Linked DNA regions of Paludibaculum fermentans. The protein of the gene in region 2 interacts with the protein of the main gene of each other region in a pairwise test. Links are inferred from orthologs where the notes say so. Each region holds a gene or a part of one and is shown on either strand. Other genes may lie near its edges.

Region 1 (10,476 bases), 500 kb from region 2 along the record:
CCGTGCCACTGTCCAGCCGTCTGCCTGCTAGATTATGGTGAGCCGGCAGTACAGACTGCTGAAGCTCCAGGTGCCCCGATGATTCCTTTGATCGAAACAGACCGGCTGCGAATGCGCGGCCATCGCATGGAGGATTTCCTCCCTTCCGCCGCTATGTGGTCCGATGCCGGAGTGACGCGGTTCATCGGCGGACGGCCGTTCACGGAAGAAGAGATCTGGGCGCGGTTCCTGCGCTACTCGGGCCTCTGGCAGTTCCTGGGCTTCGGGTATTGGGCGGTCGAAGAACGAGCGACCGGGCGTTTTGTGGGTGAGGTTGGCTTCGCCGACTTCAAACGGGAGGTTGAGCCCTCGATCCAGGGGATCCCGGAGCTGGGATGGGCACTGGCGCCCGAGGCGCAGGGCAAAGGATTCGCCACTGAGGCGGCGCGGGCCGCGCTAGAGTGGAGCGACGTGCATCTGAAAGCCGGCCGGACCGTGTGCCTGATCAACCCTGAGAACGCTGCGTCCGTTCGTGTGGCGGAGAAGTGCGGATTCCAGGAGTACTGCCGGACGACGTACAAAGGGCACGCCACCGTGATGTACGAGAGGAAGCCTTAAAGGCTTTCCGGCTCCGGCGGGACCGCCTCGGGGAATCCGGGCTGGTGTTTATTTCACCGTTTCAGATCCGATAGAACTAAACTGCTGTCTTGCGGCATCAGTTCCGCGCACCGCACGGGGCGGAACTTGGCGACTGGCGTCGCATGGGGTGGATGGCCGCAGCCGGGAGGTTGAGTTCGATGAACTGGTACCTGGTCCGGGACGGACAACAGTACGGTCCATACGACCGGCAGGCGATGCAGGACATGATCGCGCAGGGTAGATTGTCGCCTGCCGACATGGTTTGGGCCGAAGGCTCACCGAATTGGGTTCCGGCCGCGCAGGCTGGTTTCCTATGGCCGTCGCAGGCGCCGCCTGCTGCAGTCGTCCCGCCTGGAAAAAGACAGCGGAGGTTTGGATGCCTCGGCTGCCTGGGCACGCTGATTCTCATTCCTGTGCTGCTGATCGGCGGCCTGGTTCTCTGGCTGAAGTACAAAGACAGCGGCAACATGGGGCTGGGCTCAGCGGCGACCCTTGCGTCGGCAACCGTGCCCTCCACTGGCGGCTCGATCACGATCGGCAAGCCGGGTTCCCCGTTGAACGGGATGAGCGTGAGCGTGAGCGCCGAGGCGTATGGCAAGGACCTTCCCTTCCGGATCCAGGCGACAGAGATCACCAGTCATCAGTTGGGCCCGTTGTTTCATCCGGCCACTCCGCTGATCACGATCGACAACGGTCATGTGTACTCGAACGACCCGATGGCGGTGAAGATCCCCGTGAGCATCGCACGGGACGAGTTTGCGCTGGGGTTCTACTACGACCGCAAGACGGGGAAGCTGGAAGGACTCCCGCTGGTGGGAGAGGATGCCCAGTCGATCACGATTCTCACCAGGCATTTCTCGGATCTCGTGATCAGTAAGGCGAAGAAGGCGGAGATTGTTCGGGGGTTGCCTGCCGCCAGCGGCTACCTGCCAGGTGTCGACGACTGGCAGTTCACGAACTTCGGCTCGTGGCTGGCACCGGCCGGGCACTGCGCGGGCCAGTCGATTACCTCGATGTGGTACTACCTCGAGAAGAAGCAGGCCGCCGGGGAACGGGCGCTGTACGGCCGCTATGACAACAATGACTACGGCATGGGCACGATCCAACTGCAGGAGGACGACTCGTGGGGCTACCGCTTCGCCTCCATGGTTCAGAGCGAACTCGATTGGGACAGCCTCAGCCGCAGGATTGTGCGGAAGATCAACGGCTTCCCTACCGGCCTGACGTGGTTTGCCTTTGCCTATTCGATTCAACTGACGGGAGAACCGCAGTACATCGAGATCTGGGGGCAGACGACCGATGCGAAGGGGCAGCCCGTGGAAGCGGGCCACGCGATGGTCGTCTACAAAGCGGATGCCAGCGGGTTGTACATCGCCGACCCAAACTACCACGGCAACGAGAACCGTAGAATCAATCTCGCGAACGGTGAACTGCAGCCCTACAACTCTGGCCTCAACAGAGCCGAGATCGACAAGGGCAACGGCATCAGCTTCCCGATCCTGCTCTACATCGGCAAGACGGCGATAGCCGATTGGGGGAAGGTTGGCGCGCGGTATGCGGAGATCGCCGCGGGAACCATCGGCAATGACAAGTTTCCCAAGTGGAAGGTGCGGTACCTGATCCAGGAGGGCGCGGACAAGAAGTGGCCGGAAGTCCCGAAGGTGATTAAGACCGATGAGGTCACTACGATGCTGCCGGGTGCGGGGTTGAAAGGGATGCTCCGGTTCGAGGTCAAGTTTCCCTATACGACGGGAGCGGCGGAGTACCGGGTCGATCTGTTCAAGGACACCACCTTGTTGGCCAACGGGGCGTTCGATGGGCGGGGCGAATACTACTACAACTTCAGTCTGGACAAGGGTGTCAATAACCTCGGCTTCTATTACTACAAGGTGGATGCCGACGGTAAGGCGCAGTATATCGATTTCAAGAGGGTGCGGATTCTGTATGGAGATGACGACCTGAGCGGGACCTGGAACGGAGAGATGACGGTGCGGGGCACGGAGGTTTTCCGGAAGCACGTGGAGGACCTGGTTGTCATCGTCCTGCGGGCGTTTCTGCCGGATCGCAGCGAAGCGGACCTGCGCGGGGCGGCTGCGGCCTCAATCAAGATGAACGTGGAGACGAATCCCTTCTCGTTCGTGCTGACGAAGCGGGCACAGGAGGAAGGAAAGTATGACTTCTCGATGGAGTACCGCGACAAGGAAGGCCAGCGCTATGGCAGTACGGGGATTGCCACCTATAAGGATGGTGTGCTGACCTGGCGCGCGAAGGCGGAAGACCGCTCCACCGCTGACTACCAGGGCAATCTGCTGGGCAAAGAGGCGTTGAAGGGGACTATCGACATCAACGCCTGGGGCGTCATGCCCAATGCCGCGACCAGCGAATGGCATGCCCAGCGAGCCAAGCGCTGAGCTTCTCAGGCGGCTAAAGGCCAGGCGTTCGAGGTAGCGGACGGATCGCTGGCTGCCCTGCCAGGTGCTAGTCCTCGTTCTTGGCGAACTGCTTTCGAAACATGGCAAGTTGGTCGCTGGTTGGAGGCCAGTTGGTGTCGCAGGTATTGCAGTGGAATACCAGCGCACCGGACTTCAGTGCCTCTTCGAATTCTTCCTGACGGAAGGTAACGGTCTGGTTGTGGTTGTTCGGACACACAACTTCAAAGTCGAAGCGGTCGCTCATGAGTCCTCCTGCTGCTTTCGAATCGCGGCGGTCTGTTGCGTTACCCCGGAGAATCCTAACGCTCGGAAACCTGAACTACGGCGCTCAGGGAATTTGCCCCTGCCCGATCGTAGCGCAATCCTGAGGCCCCGGGCGGATGTGCGACCGGGGGCCGAGAGGGTTTGGCAGGGATTGGGGCCTGAGTGGATTGCGTTTCCCCCCCCTTTCTTTGCCTGCTTGGGTACACTGATATCCTGTGCCGAGCATTTATTCGCTGAAGCCTCGTTTTCAAGGTTTGCTTCGTCCGCTCGCACGATTCCTGGCCCGCTCTGGCGTTACGGCCAACCACGTCACCGTCGCCGCTTGCCTGCTTTCCGTCGGGCTGGGGCTGCTGTTGACGGCTCGCATTCAGGATCGGGCCCTGTTCCTGGTGGTGCCCGGGTTTCTGTTTGTACGCATGGCACTGAACGCCGTCGATGGAATGCTGGCCCGGGAGTTCGGGCAGAAGTCGGATTTGGGCGCGTATCTGAATGAACTGGCGGATGTAATTTCGGATGGTTTTCTGTTGCTGCCGTTTGCTTATTTGCCGGAATTTGAGGCGCTTTGGATAGGCGGCGTGATCTGGCTCTCGGCGCTTTCCGAGATGGCCGGGACGGTCGCGGTGATGACCGGCGCGGGCCGGCGTTATGACGGGCCGATGGGCAAGAGCGACCGGGCCTTTGTGTTTGGCGCGCTGGCTCTATGGATTGGGGCCGGCGGCGTTGTTCCGGGCTGGTTGGGGTGGGGCTTTCCCCGGTTGCTTGCCTTGCTGCTGGCAGTTACCATCGTGAATCGAGTATTGGGCGGGCTCGGTGAAAAGAAAGCCGCCCAGGAGGAGAAGGGCGTTTCGTAGTCAGACCTTATGCGTATTCCGGAAGAGCGCTATTTCACTACCAGTGATGGTACGCGGCTGTTCTACCGCTACTGGCCGTCCTTACAGGGACCAGCCAAGGAAGCCGTAGTTTTATTTCATCGAGGCCACGAGCATTCGGGCCGGTTGCAGCACGTGGTGGACGAACTGGACCTGCCTGGGACGGCGATGTTCGCGTGGGACGCTCGCGGGCATGGGCGGTCAGTCGAGTCCGCTGCGAGTACGCCGGCGAACGGGCACGTCCCGACGATGGGCACCCTGGTCAAGGACGTGGATGTGTTTGTACGGCACATTTGCGGCGAGTTCGCGATCGCCATGGAAGACATTGCGCTGCTGGGGCAGAGCGTGGGCAGTGTGCTGGCCGCGGCGTGGGTGCACGATTATGCCCCGCCGATCCGGTGCATGGTGTTGGCTTCCCCTGCTTTCAGCGTGAAGCTCTATGTGCCGCTGGCGCGCCCGGCGCTGGGGCTGTTTCATCAGTTGTTCGGCAACTTCCACGTCAATTCCTATGTGAAGCCCAGCGCGTTGACGCACGATCCCGAACGGATTGCTTCGTATAAAGCGGACCCGCTGATCCGGCGGCCGATCTCGGTGAACATCCTGCTGGCGCTGTACAGCACGGCGGACCGGCTGATTGAAGACGCCGCGGCGATCCAGGTGCCGACGCAGATCCTGATCTCGGGCGCCGACTTCGTCGTGCACCACAAGCCGCAGCACCAGTTCTTTGAACGGCTGGGGTCGAAGGTGAAAGAGGTGCATGTTTTCGAGGGCTTCTATCACGACACCCTGGGCGAGCGGGATCGGGCTCCGGCGATTGCGAAGGCACGCGGGTTCCTGCAGAAGTGCTTCGCCGAAGCGCCGCCGCGGGCTTCGCTGCTGGAGGCGGACAAGACGGGGTATACGAAAGACGAGTTCGACCGGCTGAGCAAGCCGCTGCCGGCGCTGCATCCGAAGGCGCTGAATTTTGGGATGACCCGGTTCGGCATGAAGACCGGCGGACGGCTCTCGGACGGCATCCGGTTGGGGCTGGAGACGGGGTTCGACTCCGGCAGCACGCTGGACTACATCTACCGCAACAAGGCCTCCGGCATCACACCGTTGGGCAAGTTGATCGACTGGTTCTACTTGAACGCGATCGGGTGGCGCGGCATCCGCGTGAGGAAGGCGCATATTGAACAACTGCTGCGCGGAGCGATTGCGGCGCTGCAGGCCGCCGGGCAACCGGTGCGGATCGCCGATATCGCGGCGGGGCATGGGCGGTATGTGCTGGAGGCGATTGAGGGGGGGAGGCGAAGCCGGAGCATATTCTGCTGCGCGATTACAGCGAGATCAACGTCAGGCAGGGTAGGGAACTAATCCGGCAGAAGGGTCTGGACGGGATTGCGCAGTTTGAGCAAGGCGATGCATTCGATCGGGGCAGTGTGGCGGCGATGACGCCGCGGCCGACACTGGGGATCGTCTCCGGGTTGTATGAGTTGTTTCCCGAGAACGGACCGATCCGCGAGTCGCTGGCCGGGTTGGCGGAGGCGATCGCTCCAGGAGGGTTCCTGATCTACACGGGGCAACCCTGGCATCCGCAACTGGAAATGATCGCGCGTACCCTGCCGAGCCACCGCAATCACCGGCCTTGGATCATGCGGCGCCGGACCCAGGTGGAAATGGATGAACTGGTGGCGGCGGCGGGTTTCCGCAAGACCGAACAACTCTCGGACGAATGGGGGATCTTCACGGTCTCGGCCGCCCAAAGGATGGGTGATTGAGTAGTCCCGAAGTCGCGGCCCGATCCGCCGAACCCGGCCCCTTTGAAACGAGTTCTGCTGAATCCCGGCCCTGGCTGCCGGCCCTGCTTTGGCTGGCCGCGCTGGGGCCGTTGTTCTTCCTGAGTTACGGGTTCGCGAACTGGGTGACGGGACTGCGCCGGGCTGTGCCGGAGGTGGCGTTCGCGTGGGAGCACAGGATCCCGTTCCTGGCGTGGACGATCATCCCTTACTGGTCGACAGACCTCTTCTATGCGGTGTCGGTGTTTCTATGCCGTACGCGGGCCGAGTTGCGGACGCACGTCAGCCGGTTGATCGCGGTGCAGGTGCTGTGCGTGGCCGGCTTCCTGCTGGCGCCGCTGCGATTCGGATTCGAGCGCCCCGCAGCAGAGGGGCTGTTCGGCCAGTTGTTTGATGCACTGATGAGTTTCGATAAGCCGTTCAACCAGGCGCCTTCGCTGCACATCGCGCTGATTGCGGTGCTGTGGGCGCGATATGCGCGGCACTTCAGCGGCGTCACGATGTGGCTGCTTCGGCTCTGGTTTGTGCTGATGGCTGTTTCGACATTGACGACGTATCAGCACCACTTCATCGACCTGCCGGCGGGATTGTGGGTGGGACTGGTGGCCATGGCGTTGTTTCCCGAGCAGGAGATCGCGCCAAGGCATGCGCGGTCGGGTGACCAGCAGCGGTTTCCGCTGGGTATGGCGTATGTGACGGCTGGGCTGCTTTGCGCGTATGCCGCGCATCGTATCGGTGGGGGCGGGTGGATTCTTGCGTGGCTGGCAGCGGCGCTGGTGCTGGTGGCCGGGATCTACTGGTCCGGGCAACCCTGGCTGTTTGGCAAGTCGGGAGGGAGAATGGCTCCAGCGGCGATGAGCCTGTTGGCGCCGTATATCGCTTTGGCCTGGTTGAGCTCGCGGTGGTTCACTCGCGGCCAGATGCCTGCGAACGAAATTGTAGAGGGCGTGTGGCTGGGGCGGTTTCCGACTCCGGGCGAGCTCACGGCCAGGGGTATGGCTTCAGTGGTGGATGTCACGGCTGAACTGCCCTTCACGGGACGGGGCGTCGAGTATCGAAGTGTTCCGATGCTGGACCTGATGGCTCCTGGAGCGGATCAACTGGATGCAGCGGTGGACGCGATTGAGGCATTTGCAGCGGCTCGGCCCACGCTGGTGTGCTGCGCGCTGGGGTACTCCCGAAGCGCCACAGCCATGGCGGCGTGGCTGATTGCGACCGGGCGTGCGGCGTCGGTGGACGAAGCGATCGCACAGGTGAGAATCCGGCGGCCGGTCATTCTGCTGGGGGCCGCGCACAGGCAGGCGCTGGCAGTGTGGGCCAAGGGGAGGGCCTCGCGGTGACCCTGGAGTTCGATGGGAAGGTGACGGCGAGTTTTCTGCGGTCCGGCCAGGTGGTGTCGAATGCGAGCAACTGCGCGGCGGTGATCGCCGGGGTTGGCCTGCTGCTGGGGCGGCCGGGCGCGGGGCGGGTGTGGTTCGCAGCCTCCGCCGTTCTCTGGCTGGTTGCGGTTTATTTGGGCTTACGCGTGTCGATTGACGCGGGGTTGTTCCGGGACCTGGCCGAGAAGCCCGAAGACGGTGGCCGCTCGTTGGATGAGTGGCTGCGGGCGAGAGGAGTGGGCCAGCCAGCGCGTGAGCGGTCGATGGAAGAGCGGAGCCGGGGCGCCCTGCGGCTGTGGATCCGGCTGATCGTGGTGGCGGCGGTCCAGTTCGCGGCGCTGGCGGCAGGCCTGGTGCTGCAGGCCTGGAGGCCGGATGCTGGCTGAGCTCGCGGGGGCGCTGATTACGGGTGCGACGCGGCTGATGACGGGTGTGCAGGGCCGCTGGTTGGGGTGTGCGCCGAGTGAGTCGCAACGGTTGTATTTCGCCAACCACGCCAGCCACCTGGATTTTGTGCTCGTCTGGTCTGTCCTGCCGCCTCGGATGAGACGCCGTGTGAGGCCTGTGGCGGCGGACGACTATTGGAACAGGGGGCGGATGAGGAAGTTCCTGATCCACCAGGTGTTCCGGGGAGTGCTGATTGCGAGGGGCAAGGTGGAGCGGGAGCATAACCCGCTGACGGCGATGTGCGCCGCGCTGGACGAGGGGGATTCGCTGCTGCTGTTTCCGGAGGGCACGCGCGGGACGGGCGGAGCGGTGCAGCCATTTAAATCCGGCGTGTTTCAGTTGGCGCTGGCTTACGGGGAGCTGGAACTGGTGCCGGTGTGGATCGATAACGCGCATCGGGTGATGCCAAAGGGGACGCTGCTGCCGTTGCCGCTGCTGTGCTCGGTTGCCTTTGGAGCGCCGATGAAGTTAGGTGAGAACGAAGGGAAGATGGAGTTCCTGGAGCGCCTGAGGCGAGCGCTGGTCGAGTTGGGGGACGCATGAACACGCCGGAAGTAATGGTCACGCTCTCTGTCCTGGTGGGTGTGCTGACCGTGGCGAGCCTGACTTCGTTCATTCTGCGCAAGCGGGCGCGGCCGGGGCCAAATGCCGTGCTGGACAATCTCAACGCGCGCATCAACGCGTGGTGGGTGATGATCTTTGTCCTGGCCGCGGCGTTTCTGGCGGGCCCCCTGGCCGTGACGTTGCTGTTCGCATTCGTGTCGTTTGCCGCGCTGCGCGAATTCATCACCCTGACGCCGACGCACCGCGCGGATCACATCGCATTGTTCATGAGCTTCTTCGTGGTGCTGCCGATGCAGTATTGGCTGGCAACCGTGGACTGGTTCGGGTTCTTTGCCGTGCTCATCCCCGTGTATGGGTTCCTCGTGCTGCCGATTGCGTCGGTGGTCTTCGGCGATCCGAGAAACTTCCTGGCCCGGACGGCGGAGACGCAGTGGGGGTTGATGATCACCGTTTATTGCATCTCGCATGTGCCGGCTCTGCTGACGCTGCACATCCCGGGCTACGCGGGGCGCGATGCGCTGCTAATCGTCTTCCTGTTGATCGTGGTGCAGTCCAGTGATGTACTTCAGTACATCTGGGGGAAGTTGTTCGGCCGCCATCTGGTGGCGCCGGAGTTGTCTCCTTCCAAGACCGTGGAAGGGCTGATCGGCGGGGTGCTGAGCGCCACGGTGTTGGGCGCGTGCCTGTGGAAGCTGACGCCGTTTCAGTGGTGGCAGGCGGCGGGCATGGCCTTCGTCGTGACGATGATGGGCTTTCTCGGCGGGCTCGTCATGTCGGCCATCAAGCGCGATCGCGGTGTGAAGGACTGGGGCCACCTGATTGAAGGGCACGGCGGGATGCTGGACCGGTTGGATTCCGTGGCCTTCTCGGCTCCGATCTTCTTCCACCTGACGCGCTTCTTCTTCACACCGTAGTCTTCCCTGATGGGCCGGGCCTTGGAGCGGTGCCGCAGGATGGCGGTGCGGGTTGAGGCCAATTGAGGGCCGATCCATGGCCGGCGTCTATCGAGATAGATTGAGTCTATGAGGTCTCAATACCAGAAAACCCGGCGGGCGGCGGCCATCGCGGTACTGGCGGTCCTGTTCGCAGGGGCGGGCTGCCTGGCCCAGTCCGGTGTCGTGATGCTGCCGAAACCGCGCACCGAGGCCGGCAAGCCGCTGATGCGGGCGCTGGCGGAACGGCAGACGATCCGGCTGTATACGGATCGCACGCTGCCACCGCAGACGCTTTCCGACCTGCTGTGGGCAGCCTTTGGCGTGAACCGGACGCAATCGCAGAAGGCGGGCTTGGGCCGGACGGCGCCTTCCGCCCGGAACCGGCAGGAGATTGACCTTCACCTTGCGCTGTCCGACGGCGTGTATGTCTATGACGCGGAACCGCACCGTTTGCGGATGGTGGCTCAGGGGGACATTCGTGCGCGGACTGGTCCGGAGGCCGCGGCGAAGGCGGCCGTGACGATTCTCTATGTCGCAGACGCAGCCAAGGCCGGGGGCGGCGCACCTGCCTTCGCGGCGGTGGACGCCGGGTTTATCGGCCAGAACGTCTATCTGTTCGCGGCCTCGGAGGGGCTCGGCGCGTGGTTCCGGGCGACCATCCCGGATGCGAAGAGCCTTGCCGAGACCTTAAAGCTGCGTGGGGATCAGCAGATCCTGTTTGTGCAGACAGTGGGCTATCCGGCGGGGACGCCGTAATAGTGGGAAGGCTTGCCCGTAGCGGGGGCACCGCCGTCGTCGCCAGCGGAGAACGGACCTGACTGCAAAGTCTCGCTGAAGGTTGGCTGGGCGGTGCTCTCCTGTCGATCTAAATTCTAACTATCAGAATTAATTCTGGTTTCTGTCATGGCGAAGACAGAACTGTCGCACCCACTGGCCCGGGATGTAAACCTGAGAGCTCGGGCTACAGGGAGGACAAGGCCGCGAGATCCCACGCCACACTGGGGCGGACTTCCACGTTGGGGGCAGATGGGTAGGCTGATGCGGCGTCGGCGGGGTCACCCTGGTCATTGACGCTGCCTGCCGGGACGATGGAGCGCGGAGCGGCCATGGCGGTTGCCGGGCAGGTTGACCACGCCCTAATTTAGCCACTTATCGCGATTGCGGGCGACGAACTCATCGTCGGTGAGGTG
Region 2 (10,437 bases):
ATTGCGGCCTTGGTGGCGGAAGGCGAGTCGACGCTCTCCAATACGGGCCTGATCGAACGCGGCTACGAGGACCTCGTGGGCAAGCTGCTGCGGCTAGGAGCCCAGATCGTCGACGCCTGAGGCATCCCGGCGTACGCCGTGGACGTGGTAAGGAACGTAATAGCGTGGGTCCTCGTCCCTGGTAATGAGTTCAAATCCGCAGTCCGTCAGGAACTCCCGCACAAAGCCCAGCGTGCGGAAATCTTCGCCCTCGCCTCGCCCCGCCCGGAAATCGTGAGCGGCGATACACACGTGGGCGGTTCGCATCATGGCGTTCCGGCAACCAGGTAACGCCTGACGCTCCGCGCCCTCGATGTTCATTTTGAGGAAGTCGATGTGGTCGAGCCCCATCTCGGCGGCTAGGCTGTCAAACGTCACCCCCTCCACCGGGAAACTCGTGGGCGTCGCGTCGCCGCTCCGCACAAAGTTGGACTCCCACACGGGCAGGGTCTCAATATGCAGCCGCGCGGGCACATCCACGCAGGCTACATTGAGCGTCTGAACGTTAGCCAACCCATTCAGCTCACAGAACCGGTTCAGAACACGGTAGTTCGTCGGATGCGCCTCGATGGCCCAAACATGCCCTTCTGAACCCACTTTCTGGGAAAAGGCGAAGACATCCTCACCGCGGCCGGCGCCGATGTCGACGATCACATCGCCAAGCTTCGGCTTGTAGACGTGAAACCAATAGTCGTCAGCATCGCACACGTATTTCGTCGCCATGTGACACCAGCGGTCCCAGCGAGGCTGTGCGGTCTGGAATAGCTCGGGATCCGGGAATGAAATCCCTTCCGCCCGCCGAATCCACATTCCGTCCCAAAGGATCTCTATCGGCTCGCCGCTGGCGGCGCGTGCGGCCCTGGTCGCCACACGTGCCAATTCGTCTCTCGACCCCGGCCGGTCCAGTTCGCGGACCGTCTCTTCAGCAATCCACATGATCTGCAAAGAAATGATCGATGGATGCCCTCATCTGGGCTGAGACGCTCTTCGGCAGGGAGTTCATCTCCTCGGAGCTGAGCGGCTTGAAGTTCTTCGCCACGTTCGTATTAAAGTCGATGTGCTCCAATTGGGGCATGCCCACCGTGGTGGCGGTTACCGGCAGCGACATCGCATACCGCAACAGCATCTCGGGTGCCGCCTTACCCAGCAGCTTCTCCTGGGCGAACACTTTCATCGCCGTGAGGCCCATCTTCTTTTTCAGGGCCACCGGCATCGCTACGGATTCGAATCCGGAGGCGCCGGTCTGCCCCTGTCCCGCTTTGTCCGAGGGCGCCGCGTTCCCGATCTGGGCGATATTCAATGCCATCTGCGTCGAATCGAAATCGTTGTGCTCCAGCGCAGCCTTCAGCACCTGAGGATTCTGGTGGCAGGTGATACCGATGAAGCGCGCAACCTTCTGCTCGCGCAGCTGATACATCGCCTTCAGCTGGCCGTTCGGCCCTTCGATCTTTGCCAGGTCGTCTTCATTGCCCAATGCGTGAATGTGCATGAGGTCCACCTGGCTGACTCCAAAATTCTTCAGCGAGCGATCGACAATGCGCATTGTGTCGTCGAAAGACCGGTCGCCGCCGATCTTGGTGACCAGGAAGAAGTTCTTCTTGTGGGACTTGAGATACTCACCCACCCATTGCTCGCTCTGCCCGTCGCCATAGCTGGCAGCCGAGTCGACGTATGTCACTCCGGCCTTAAGCGCACGATCGAGGGCGGGCAGGCCTTTGTCTGGAGTCTTGTAAGCCAGCCAGCGGCTGCCGGCCCCGAACGCCAACAAACTGACCTTCTCGCCGGTGCGGCCTAGAGTTCGCATCGGCATTCCGGTTTGGGCGTCAATTTCAGTGGCGAGCGCCGCAAGCGCGGCGGTTGTCAAAAAGGACCTTCGGGAAATGCTCATGGTGACTCCTTCTCGCAAATGGCATTGTATCAGTTAGGGTGTAGGCGAGAGGGGCCGCGGATCACTCGATCCGCCGCGCGGCTCGCACATGCTCCTAATTGTCGCGCTGGGAAACTGCCCCGTCCGGGCAGCTCAACGCATCGAGCAACTTGGGTGCGCTGGGACACGTTTTGTGGACGGCCACGGCCAGGCCAATTGTCGTCACCAGGATGAGAAGCAGGGGAATCCAGGTCACGCCAAGAACGCTGCGGAGCCAGCCCTTGGCTTCCGCCTTTTTCGCCGCACCCGTCAGGCACGAGGCCAGCAGGGCATTCAATGCGATGTCGGGCAGAATTTGCGGGGCGGCGTAGATCAGATAGCCGCCGGCGCCGAAAAGCACCAGAACGAGAAGCGCCAGGAGCGCGAGAATCCAGATTCCATCGTCCAGATCGATGTCGAGGTCTAGGCTGGGAAAGCTGAATCCATGCCCGCCGCCTCCTCCACCGGAGCTCACCGGTGCCACCCTGGTGTCTGCCACGCCCCAGACATCCGAAGCACCTCCGCCGCCGGAGTCGCCGCCCCCAAACGACATGGCCGATCCACCACCCAACGAGGGGCCGCCGCCGCTGGAGGACCCGCCCCAGAATGGGAAGTCGATGTTACCTGGATCCAGCCCGGACCCTAACCCGGAGCCGGTTGGTTTCCGCGATGGTACATCCAGCAGCACGTAAGCCACCCAGATACGCATCAACCCCACAAAAACGAAATAGGCGAGGAGCACCGCCAGCGGGTACCGCACCAGCACCGAGGTGAGGCCGGCCATCAGCAGCAACTTGCTGGCCAGCACTCCGCTCGACGTTGTGGCAAGCAGCAGCAGGCTCATGTGGAACCGCACGAAATACTGGCGCAATACGCGCTGCCGGAACTTCTGGCCCAGCGTCGCGCTGTCCAGCCGCCGGAAACCCTGCCTCGCCTTCAAAGGACCCTCCTCCTGAAACTGCTCACAGCGCTTACTCACCCAGAAGGTGAGCGGCCACGCTGCGGTGGTGGGACGACGTGCGGTGTTCGAAAAGGTAAATCCCCTGCCAGGTGCCCAAAGCCAGGCGGCCACCGATCAGGGGAATTGTGAGCTGGCCCCCCGTCAGCACACTTCGGATGTGGGCCGGCATATCGTCGGCCCCCTCCATGGTGTGTACATACAGGCGGTTGTCTTCAGGAACAATCCGCTCGAAATAGCGGATCAAGTCTGCCTGCACATCCGGATCGGCGTTCTCCTGAATGATCAGGGACGCCGAAGTATGGCGGCAGAACAAAGTCAGCACGCCGGTTCGGAGCGAGCAGCTCCGCACCCAGGCTTCCACATCCGATGTGAATTCGTACAGACCCTTGCCACGCGTGCGGACGATGAACTCCTGTACAGCCTGCCGCATCTCGTGACCCGGGGACTACTCGACGGTGACGCTCTTCGCCAGGTTGCGAGGCTGGTCCACGTCGCAACCACGCCGAACGGCGATGTGATACGCCAGCAACTGCAGCGGAACCACCTCCAGAATAGGCAATAGCAACTCGCGCGTGGGAGGCACCCATATCACGTGATCGGCCGACCGCGTCACGTCGGTCATACCTTCCGTCGCCACCGCGACCACCTTCCCCCCGCGCGCCTTCACTTCCTGGATGTTCGAGAGCGTCTTCTCATACCGCAGCACGCTCGCTTCGTCCTCGGGATCCGCCGTCGCCAGCACCACTGTAGGTAGCGACTCGTCAATCAGCGCATTCGGCCCATGCTTCATCTCCCCGGCGGGATAGCCTTCCGCGTGGATGTAGGATATCTCCTTCAGCTTCAGTGCGCCTTCCAGGGCGATAGGATAGTGAATGCCACGGCCCAGGTACAGGAAGTCGGTGGCTTTGAACAACCACTTCACCAGATCTTCATAGTGCGCGTCGGCCGAAAGCACATGCTCCAGTTTGGCGGGAATCCGAAGCAACTCCTGCGCCAGATCCTGAGACTGCTCAGGAGTCTGCCGGCCCCGCGCCTGCCCTAGGTACATGGCCAGGATGAACAACGCCGTCAACTGGGCTGTGAACGCCTTGGTGGAGGCCACGCCGATCTCGGGTCCGGCATGCGTCAACAGGGTGCCCGCCGCCTCACGCGAGATCATGGATCCCATTACATTGCAGATCGAAAGCGTCCGCGAGCCCTTGCTCTTCGCTTCCCGCTGAGCCGCCAGCGTGTCGGCAGTTTCGCCGGACTGCGAAATCAGCACGGTGAGCGAGTTCGGATTGACGATCGGATCCCGGTAGCGGAATTCACTGCCGTAATCCACCTCAACCGGAATGCGCGCCAGCCGTTCGATCATGAACTTGCCGGCCAGTGCCGCGTGCCACGACGTACCGCAAGCCACAATCCGCACGTTCTGGAACTCCGCGAACTCCTTGGGCTGGATCTGCATCTCATCCAGGAAGACCCGGCCGCTCTCCTGGCCTACACGGCCCAGAATCGTGTCGCGGACGGCGCGCGGCTGCTCATAGATCTCCTTGAGCATGAAGTGCTTGTAGCCGCCCTTTTCCGCCATGATCGGATCCCACAGGATGTGCGATACCTGCCGCTTCACCGGCCGGCCATCCAGATCCATCAGGCGGACTCCGTCAGCAGTCAGCACGGCGATGTCGCCGTCGTGCAGGAAGAAGACGTCGCGGGTGTGGCTGAGAATTGCGGGCACATCGGAAGCAACGAAATACTCGCCTTCCCCCAAACCCACCACCACGGGAGGACCATTTCGCGCGGCGACAATCTTCCCCGGATCCAATCGCGAAATCGCGGCAATGGCGAACACACCCCGCAAGCGGCCTACCGCCAGGCGCACTGCCTCTTCCAGGCTGCCCTGGAAGTACTTCTCCACCAGGTGAGGGATGATCTCGGTGTCTGTTTCCGTCTGGAACGCGTGGCCCTCAGCTTCGAGTTCCTGCTTCAGCGCCAGGTAGTTTTCCACGATGCCGTTGTGAACCACCACGATGTCGCCCTTGGAGTCGCGGTGAGGATGTGCGTTCTCTTCGGTCGGGCGTCCGTGCGTGGCCCAGCGGGTGTGGCCGATGCCATACCAGCCGTCCACGGGAGATAGGCGCACAGCTTCTTCCAGGTTGTGGAGTTTGCCCGACACGCGCCGCAAATGGAGGTTCAGGTCTTCGTCGACCACGGCCAGGCCGGCCGAATCATACCCTCGATATTCCAGCCGCCGCAACCCTTCCAGCAGGATGGGTACAGGTTTCTTATTGCCGACGTAACCGATGATTCCGCACATAGCTATCCTCCGAGTTTCGCCGCGCGGAGCGGCGGTCTAGCTGATTAACTCCAACCGGTACTCTTCGATGACGGGGTTCGACAGTACCTCTGAGGCAATCTGATCGAGCTCCGCCTTGGCCGCTTCCAGGCTGATTCCTTCGGCGAGTTCGATCTCAAAATACTTACCTTGGCGCACTGCGGCAATGCCGGTGTGGCCCATGCCGTTGAGGGCGCGAGCGATCGTCTGACCCTGCGGATCGAGAACGGTCTTCTTCATGGTGACGTAGACGTGGGCTTTCATTGGGCTTCTCTAGAGTTTAGCGGACATGGCAAGTCCTGTGGAGGAATCCCCCGAAAGTACCAGGACTTTGACCTGACCCGCGATTCTCGCTATATTGCGCTGAGTCCGATCAAGTCTGGGGACGGACGACACTTCTATTCCACTGGAGGAACCTCTATGTCCAACAACGTGCCCACTGGGGCTGAATTCAAAGAACAATTGCGGGCCGGCGCCCCCAAGATGGGGCTTTTTCTCAATTCACACAGTCCGACGGTAGCCGAACAACTCGCCCACAGCGGCTACGACTGGCTTCTCGTCGATACCCAACACGGTCCGATGGACCACGAAAAGCTCTCCAACATGCTGTGTGCCATCGCCAGCGGCGGAGCCAAGTCGATGGTTCGCGTGGCCGGCTATCACGACCGCGGCGGCATCCAGCAGGCCCTCGACCTGGGCGCCGATGGCGTGCTCGTCCCCTACATCAATACGGCGGAGGAGGCCCGGCAGGCGGTAAGCTGCACCCGGTACCCCACGGCCGGGACCCGCTCAGTCTACTTCCCCCAGCGCAGCATGAACAAGGCCGGCCTGCTGGGCTACGCGGGTAATGCGAATAAGAATGTCATCGTCGCCCTCCAGGTGGAAACGGCGGCCTGCATCGAGAACATGGCGGAAATCGCCGCGGTGCCGGGCGTCGATATGCTCTTCCTCGGCCAGAACGACCTGTGCATGTCCATGGGGCTCTATGAGAAGTACGAATTCCCCCACATGTACACGTCCCCGGAACTCCAGGCGGCCACCGAGACCCTCATCTCCGAAGCGCGTAAGAATAACGTGATCCTCGGCTTGTTCCTCTTCGGAACCACCCGTGTCGCGGAGTTCCTTGCCAAGGGCTTCAGCTTCATCAGCGTCGGCAACGACCTGCATCACGTCCTCACCCAGTCCGCCGCCTACGTGCAGGATCTGGAGAAGATCGCCGCCACCGAAGGCAAACTCTGGACCCGCCGGCCCACTGCGCTGTTCTAAACCTTCCGCAGCGCCGGCTCGGCCGCCAAAATTAGGCACAACCCACGGAATTTCGCAAGTGATTTAACCGTTAGACAGGGGCGGCCCATCTCCAATCAGGAGAAGGGCCGCCTTCGTTTTTCTGAAACCCAAACAAGAGCCGGATAGTCTATAATAATAAGTAAGTCGGCCAAGTAGTCCTTCCTTATTTCTCCCTCACGTTCGGGAAAAACCAAACGGAGAAACCAATTGATCAATCTAAACGCTACTCGTGTGTCCCTGCTGGCCATCCTCGCGTTGGCCCCGGCATCCCTGCTTTCCGCTGCGAACGCCAAAGAGGCATCGCTCAAGGAGAGCATCGCGCTCATGCAGGACATTGCGGGCGCGACGATGGGTATTCGGGAAACGGCCGCCCGCATCGAGTCCTTCAACCGGACTCCGATGCAGCTCAGCCGTATGTCCCATTCTTATCAGCTAAATGAACTGCGTGAACAGGTGAATGCCATCGCTCCGGCAGTCAACCGCCTGGAAGAACTGAGCGCCTCCCTCGGGGCGCCGGAACAGCAGACCATCGCACGCGCCGGCATCGCGGCCCGCGCGCTGGCTGCCGAGGTCAACGCCACGATCCTCAAACAGAATGAGGTCGATGGCAACCCCAGCCTGAATGTCGATTACTGCCGTCTCATCAAGGCTGTATACAGCAAGGCGAGTGCGCTCAACAAGAGCCTCGACGCCGCCGCGGATTACTCCAAGGCACGCGGCCGGGCAGAGCAGAATGGCATCATTCCGGCTCCTGCCGAATAGACCCGCCAACAAACTGGGACAAATGCGGAAAGTCAAAAACCCGCATTTGTCCCAGGACTTTTACTTAGTTAATTTGAAAGCACCATCGATCAGACTTCCAGTCCGATCGATCGCATCAATTCAAGCGCATTGCTCTTGGCGACAACACCCGGCCGAATCGTATAGTCGAACCGCATCTGTCCGTCTTCCATACGGTCTTCGAAGTGCATATTGATGCCCCGCGGCTCCACCTGCTCCGCGATCTGCGTCAACGCCAAGTCGTGCGTCGTCACCAGCCCGATCGCCCCACGCTTCACCAGCCCCTGAATCACCCCCGCCGCGCCAATGCGCCGGTCGTGTGAGTTCGTGCCGCTCAACACCTCATCCAACAGGAACAACAGCGGCGGACCCTGCTTGGTCAGCTCCACGATGCGCCGCAGCAGTACGATCTCAGCGAAAAACCGCGAATTCCCCTCCTGCAGCGAATCCACCACCCGGATCGACGCCCCTATGGCAACCGGCGACAACGCCATACGCTTAGCCCGGACCGGCGCCCCCGCCAAGGCCATCACCACGCTGGTGCCCACCGTCCGCAGCATTGTACTCTTGCCGGACATGTTCGATCCGCTGATCACAATCAGGGGCTGTGTCCCGTCCAGCCGGATGCTATTCGCCACCACGCGGTCCGGAGGCAGCAACGGGTGCGCAAGATCCTCTCCGTCGAGGACTGGCCCGCCTTCCACGACCTCTGGAAAGCGATCGTCCGGATGTTCCCAGGCGTACCCGGCCAAGGCCAGCAGCGCTTCCATTTCGCCCAACGTTCGGAGCCATTCCGGAATGGACGGACCGTGCACCCGGCGCCACCACTCTATCGCCCACGAGCAGTTCAGCCCCCACATCAGGATCAACCCGATCGGCGCAAACAGCTGATTGCGGCGCAGGTCCAACAGGCCTACCAGCCGAGCCAGGCCCGCCACCTGCTTCGAAGGCCTGACTCCGCCCTCCTCCAGGCTGCCCCTCAGCTCCAACAGCTTCGCCGAGGAAAAGTCCTCCTGCTCCAATCGGGCCAGCAGTGACGCAATCAGGCCAAGCTCCCGCGAAGGCTCTTCCAGGCCGTTCAACACCGCGAATACCTTCGGCCGCATGAGGAAGGAACAGGTGATCTGCGCGATCAGAGCCAGTAGGAACGGGATCCGAATGCCTGTCACGGCCATTACCCCGAATGAGGCCAAAGTACACGCGGGCAACAGCAAGGCGGCGGCACGATGCCCCGCTGTCAACCCCACCGGCGGAGCGGTCCCCCAGCGCATCAGCGTATCTGGATGCACGGCCGCGCGCACATCCTCGCCCATCAGCGCCAACTGTTCCCGCAACTCCAATCGGGGCTGCAGATCCCTAACGGCGCCCTGCCGCGCCTCGACATCGGACTTGCGAGCTCCGCGCAATAGCCATTGCGCCAGCGTCTCCTCCCCGCCCCGGGTACGCGCCGTGCAAAGCAATTCAAACAGCGAACCCCGTCCGAAGAGATCCAGCGAAGCCGCGTAGGGATGATCCGCCGGTTCGAACTCCGCGCCACTTACCCCTCGGCCCGGCCACGAGCCATCCAGGCGCGCCAGCCCGTCCTGATAGAGCTTCATTGCCCGCTGCGCCACCCTCTGGGCTCGCAAGGCCGCGTCGTGCCGGATCATTAGCACCACGAACACAACAATCGGCAACGGCAGCCACCAGGGCGAAGCTCCGCGATGCACAAACACCAGCCAAAAGAGGAAGACACCCGCCAAAGCAACGGCCAACCGGGCATTCCCGATCCCGCTCGCCAGTGCCGAATGACGTTGCGCTGCCGCCTGGTATTCGTCCAGCCGGCGTTGATATTCAGACAGTGGAGTCACGCTTGCTTCATTGTAGGCAATGCGGCCTTCTCCCCCAGGCCCATTGCAATTTCGTTGACAATTCGTTTACCTATCCGTAAAGTAATTCAAAGTCGTTGTGGGACTTGTACTCACTCCGCGCTGAGTCGCTAAAAGGCGAGATCCCTCTATGCCGAGGCGTGCGTCACGTCGCACGGGAAGTCCACTTGCATAGGGGTCACAATGCGCCTGCGCTCGCTTCTTCTGCCTCTCTTCACAACTTGCCTGTTCGCTGCCGATACGGCCGCACCGCTGCCGGAAGTTGCACAACTCCTCGTCGACATCATCCGCGTCGACACCAGCAATCCGCCGGGCAATGAGGACAAGCTGGCGCAACTCCTGGCCGCGAAGTTCAAGCCCTACGGCTTTGAGATCGACATCATCCCCACCCCTCAACCCGGCAAGAGCCACTTCATCGCGAGACTCCGAGGCAATGGCAGCCGCAAGCCGGTCCTCCTCGCTGCTCATGCCGACGTCGTAGGTGTAGAGCGCGAAAAATGGACCGTTGACCCCTTTGAAGGCGTAGTGAAAGACGGAGCCGTCTGGGGCCGTGGCGCCATCGACTTCAAAGGCGGCCTGGCCGTCTTTGCGCAGGCAGCCATCGACATCGCCCGCCGCAAGATCCCCCTCGACCGCGACATCATCTTCCTCTCCGAAGCCGACGAGGAAGGTGGCCAGTACAACACCCGCTACCTCTCCACGAAGGCCTGGGACAAGATCGACTGCGAATTCGCCCTGAACGAAGGCGGCTGGATCATCAAGGACGACAAGGGCAAAGTCCTCTATGTCAGCATCTCCACCGCCGACAAATCCGGCGTCAGCCTGAAGCTCACCGCGCGCGGCACCTCCACCCATTCCTCCATGCCGCGGCCCGACAACGCCATCTACACCCTCGCCCGCGCCTTGGCCAAAGTCTCTGAGTACGACACGAAACCCAAACTCACCAGTTCCACCCGCGAGTTCTTCATGGCCCTCTCCCAGGTCAGCGCGGAGCCGATGAAATCGCACTTCCGCAATCTCTCCGAAGGCAAGGACCCTCAGCTCGTCGCCGCCGCCGACAAGGCCATCAGCGAGAACACCCTCCTGCACGCCATCATGCGCGACACCATTGCGCCCGTCCTCATGAACGCCGGCTTCCGCGGCAACGTCATTCCAGGCTCGGCCGAAGTCACGCTCAACTTCCGCACCATCCCCGGCACCTCCAACCAGGAACTCATCGATGAGATGACCAGGGTGATCAACGACCCCCGAGTCGAAATCACCGTCGCCCAACCCGGCA

Evidence for each region.
Region 1: the proteins of glmS (region 2) and IRI77_RS15350 interact in binary tests that used the Escherichia coli proteins (3 or more experiments, as listed by UniProt). The link is inferred for Paludibaculum fermentans from one-to-one orthologs.

What each region holds. Positions count from the first base shown.
Region 1 is NZ_CP063849.1:3,918,299-3,928,774, reverse strand. Bases 5,121-8,120 are described here. They hold IRI77_RS15350 (phosphatase PAP2/dual specificity phosphatase family protein), read left to right. Parts: upstream 5,121-5,939; coding sequence 5,940-7,301; downstream 7,302-8,120. Other genes in these bases: IRI77_RS15340 (lysophospholipid acyltransferase family protein), read left to right, coding at 7,716-8,120; IRI77_RS15345 (hypothetical protein), read left to right, coding at 7,298-7,726. Also shown: IRI77_RS15375 (GNAT family N-acetyltransferase), read left to right, coding at 79-597; IRI77_RS15370 (DUF4339 domain-containing protein), read left to right, coding at 777-3,029; IRI77_RS15365 (hypothetical protein), read right to left, coding at 3,097-3,294; IRI77_RS15360 (CDP-alcohol phosphatidyltransferase family protein), read left to right, coding at 3,530-4,165; more of IRI77_RS15340, read left to right, coding at 8,121-8,330; IRI77_RS15335 (phosphatidate cytidylyltransferase), read left to right, coding at 8,327-9,265; IRI77_RS15330 (nitroreductase family protein), read left to right, coding at 9,374-10,042; IRI77_RS15325 (dihydrodipicolinate synthase family protein), read right to left, coding at 10,423-10,476.
Region 2 is NZ_CP063849.1:4,413,239-4,423,675, forward strand. Bases 2,779-5,739 are described here. They hold glmS (glutamine--fructose-6-phosphate transaminase (isomerizing)), read right to left. Parts: upstream 5,206-5,739; coding sequence 3,352-5,205; downstream 2,779-3,351. Other genes in these bases: IRI77_RS17315 (hypothetical protein), read right to left, coding at 2,779-2,885; IRI77_RS17320 (secondary thiamine-phosphate synthase enzyme YjbQ), read right to left, coding at 2,917-3,336; purS (phosphoribosylformylglycinamidine synthase subunit PurS), read right to left, coding at 5,242-5,487; IRI77_RS17335 (HpcH/HpaI aldolase family protein), read left to right, coding at 5,644-5,739. In the rest of the region: murA (UDP-N-acetylglucosamine 1-carboxyvinyltransferase), read left to right, coding at 1-120; IRI77_RS17305 (FkbM family methyltransferase), read right to left, coding at 94-975; IRI77_RS17310 (aldo/keto reductase), read right to left, coding at 962-1,843; more of IRI77_RS17315, read right to left, coding at 2,022-2,778; more of IRI77_RS17335, read left to right, coding at 5,740-6,489; IRI77_RS17340 (hypothetical protein), read left to right, coding at 6,718-7,272; IRI77_RS17345 (MutS-related protein), read right to left, coding at 7,362-9,140; IRI77_RS17350 (M20/M25/M40 family metallo-hydrolase), read left to right, coding at 9,342-10,437. UniProt on the Escherichia coli protein: Catalyzes the first step in hexosamine metabolism, converting fructose-6P into glucosamine-6P using glutamine as a nitrogen source.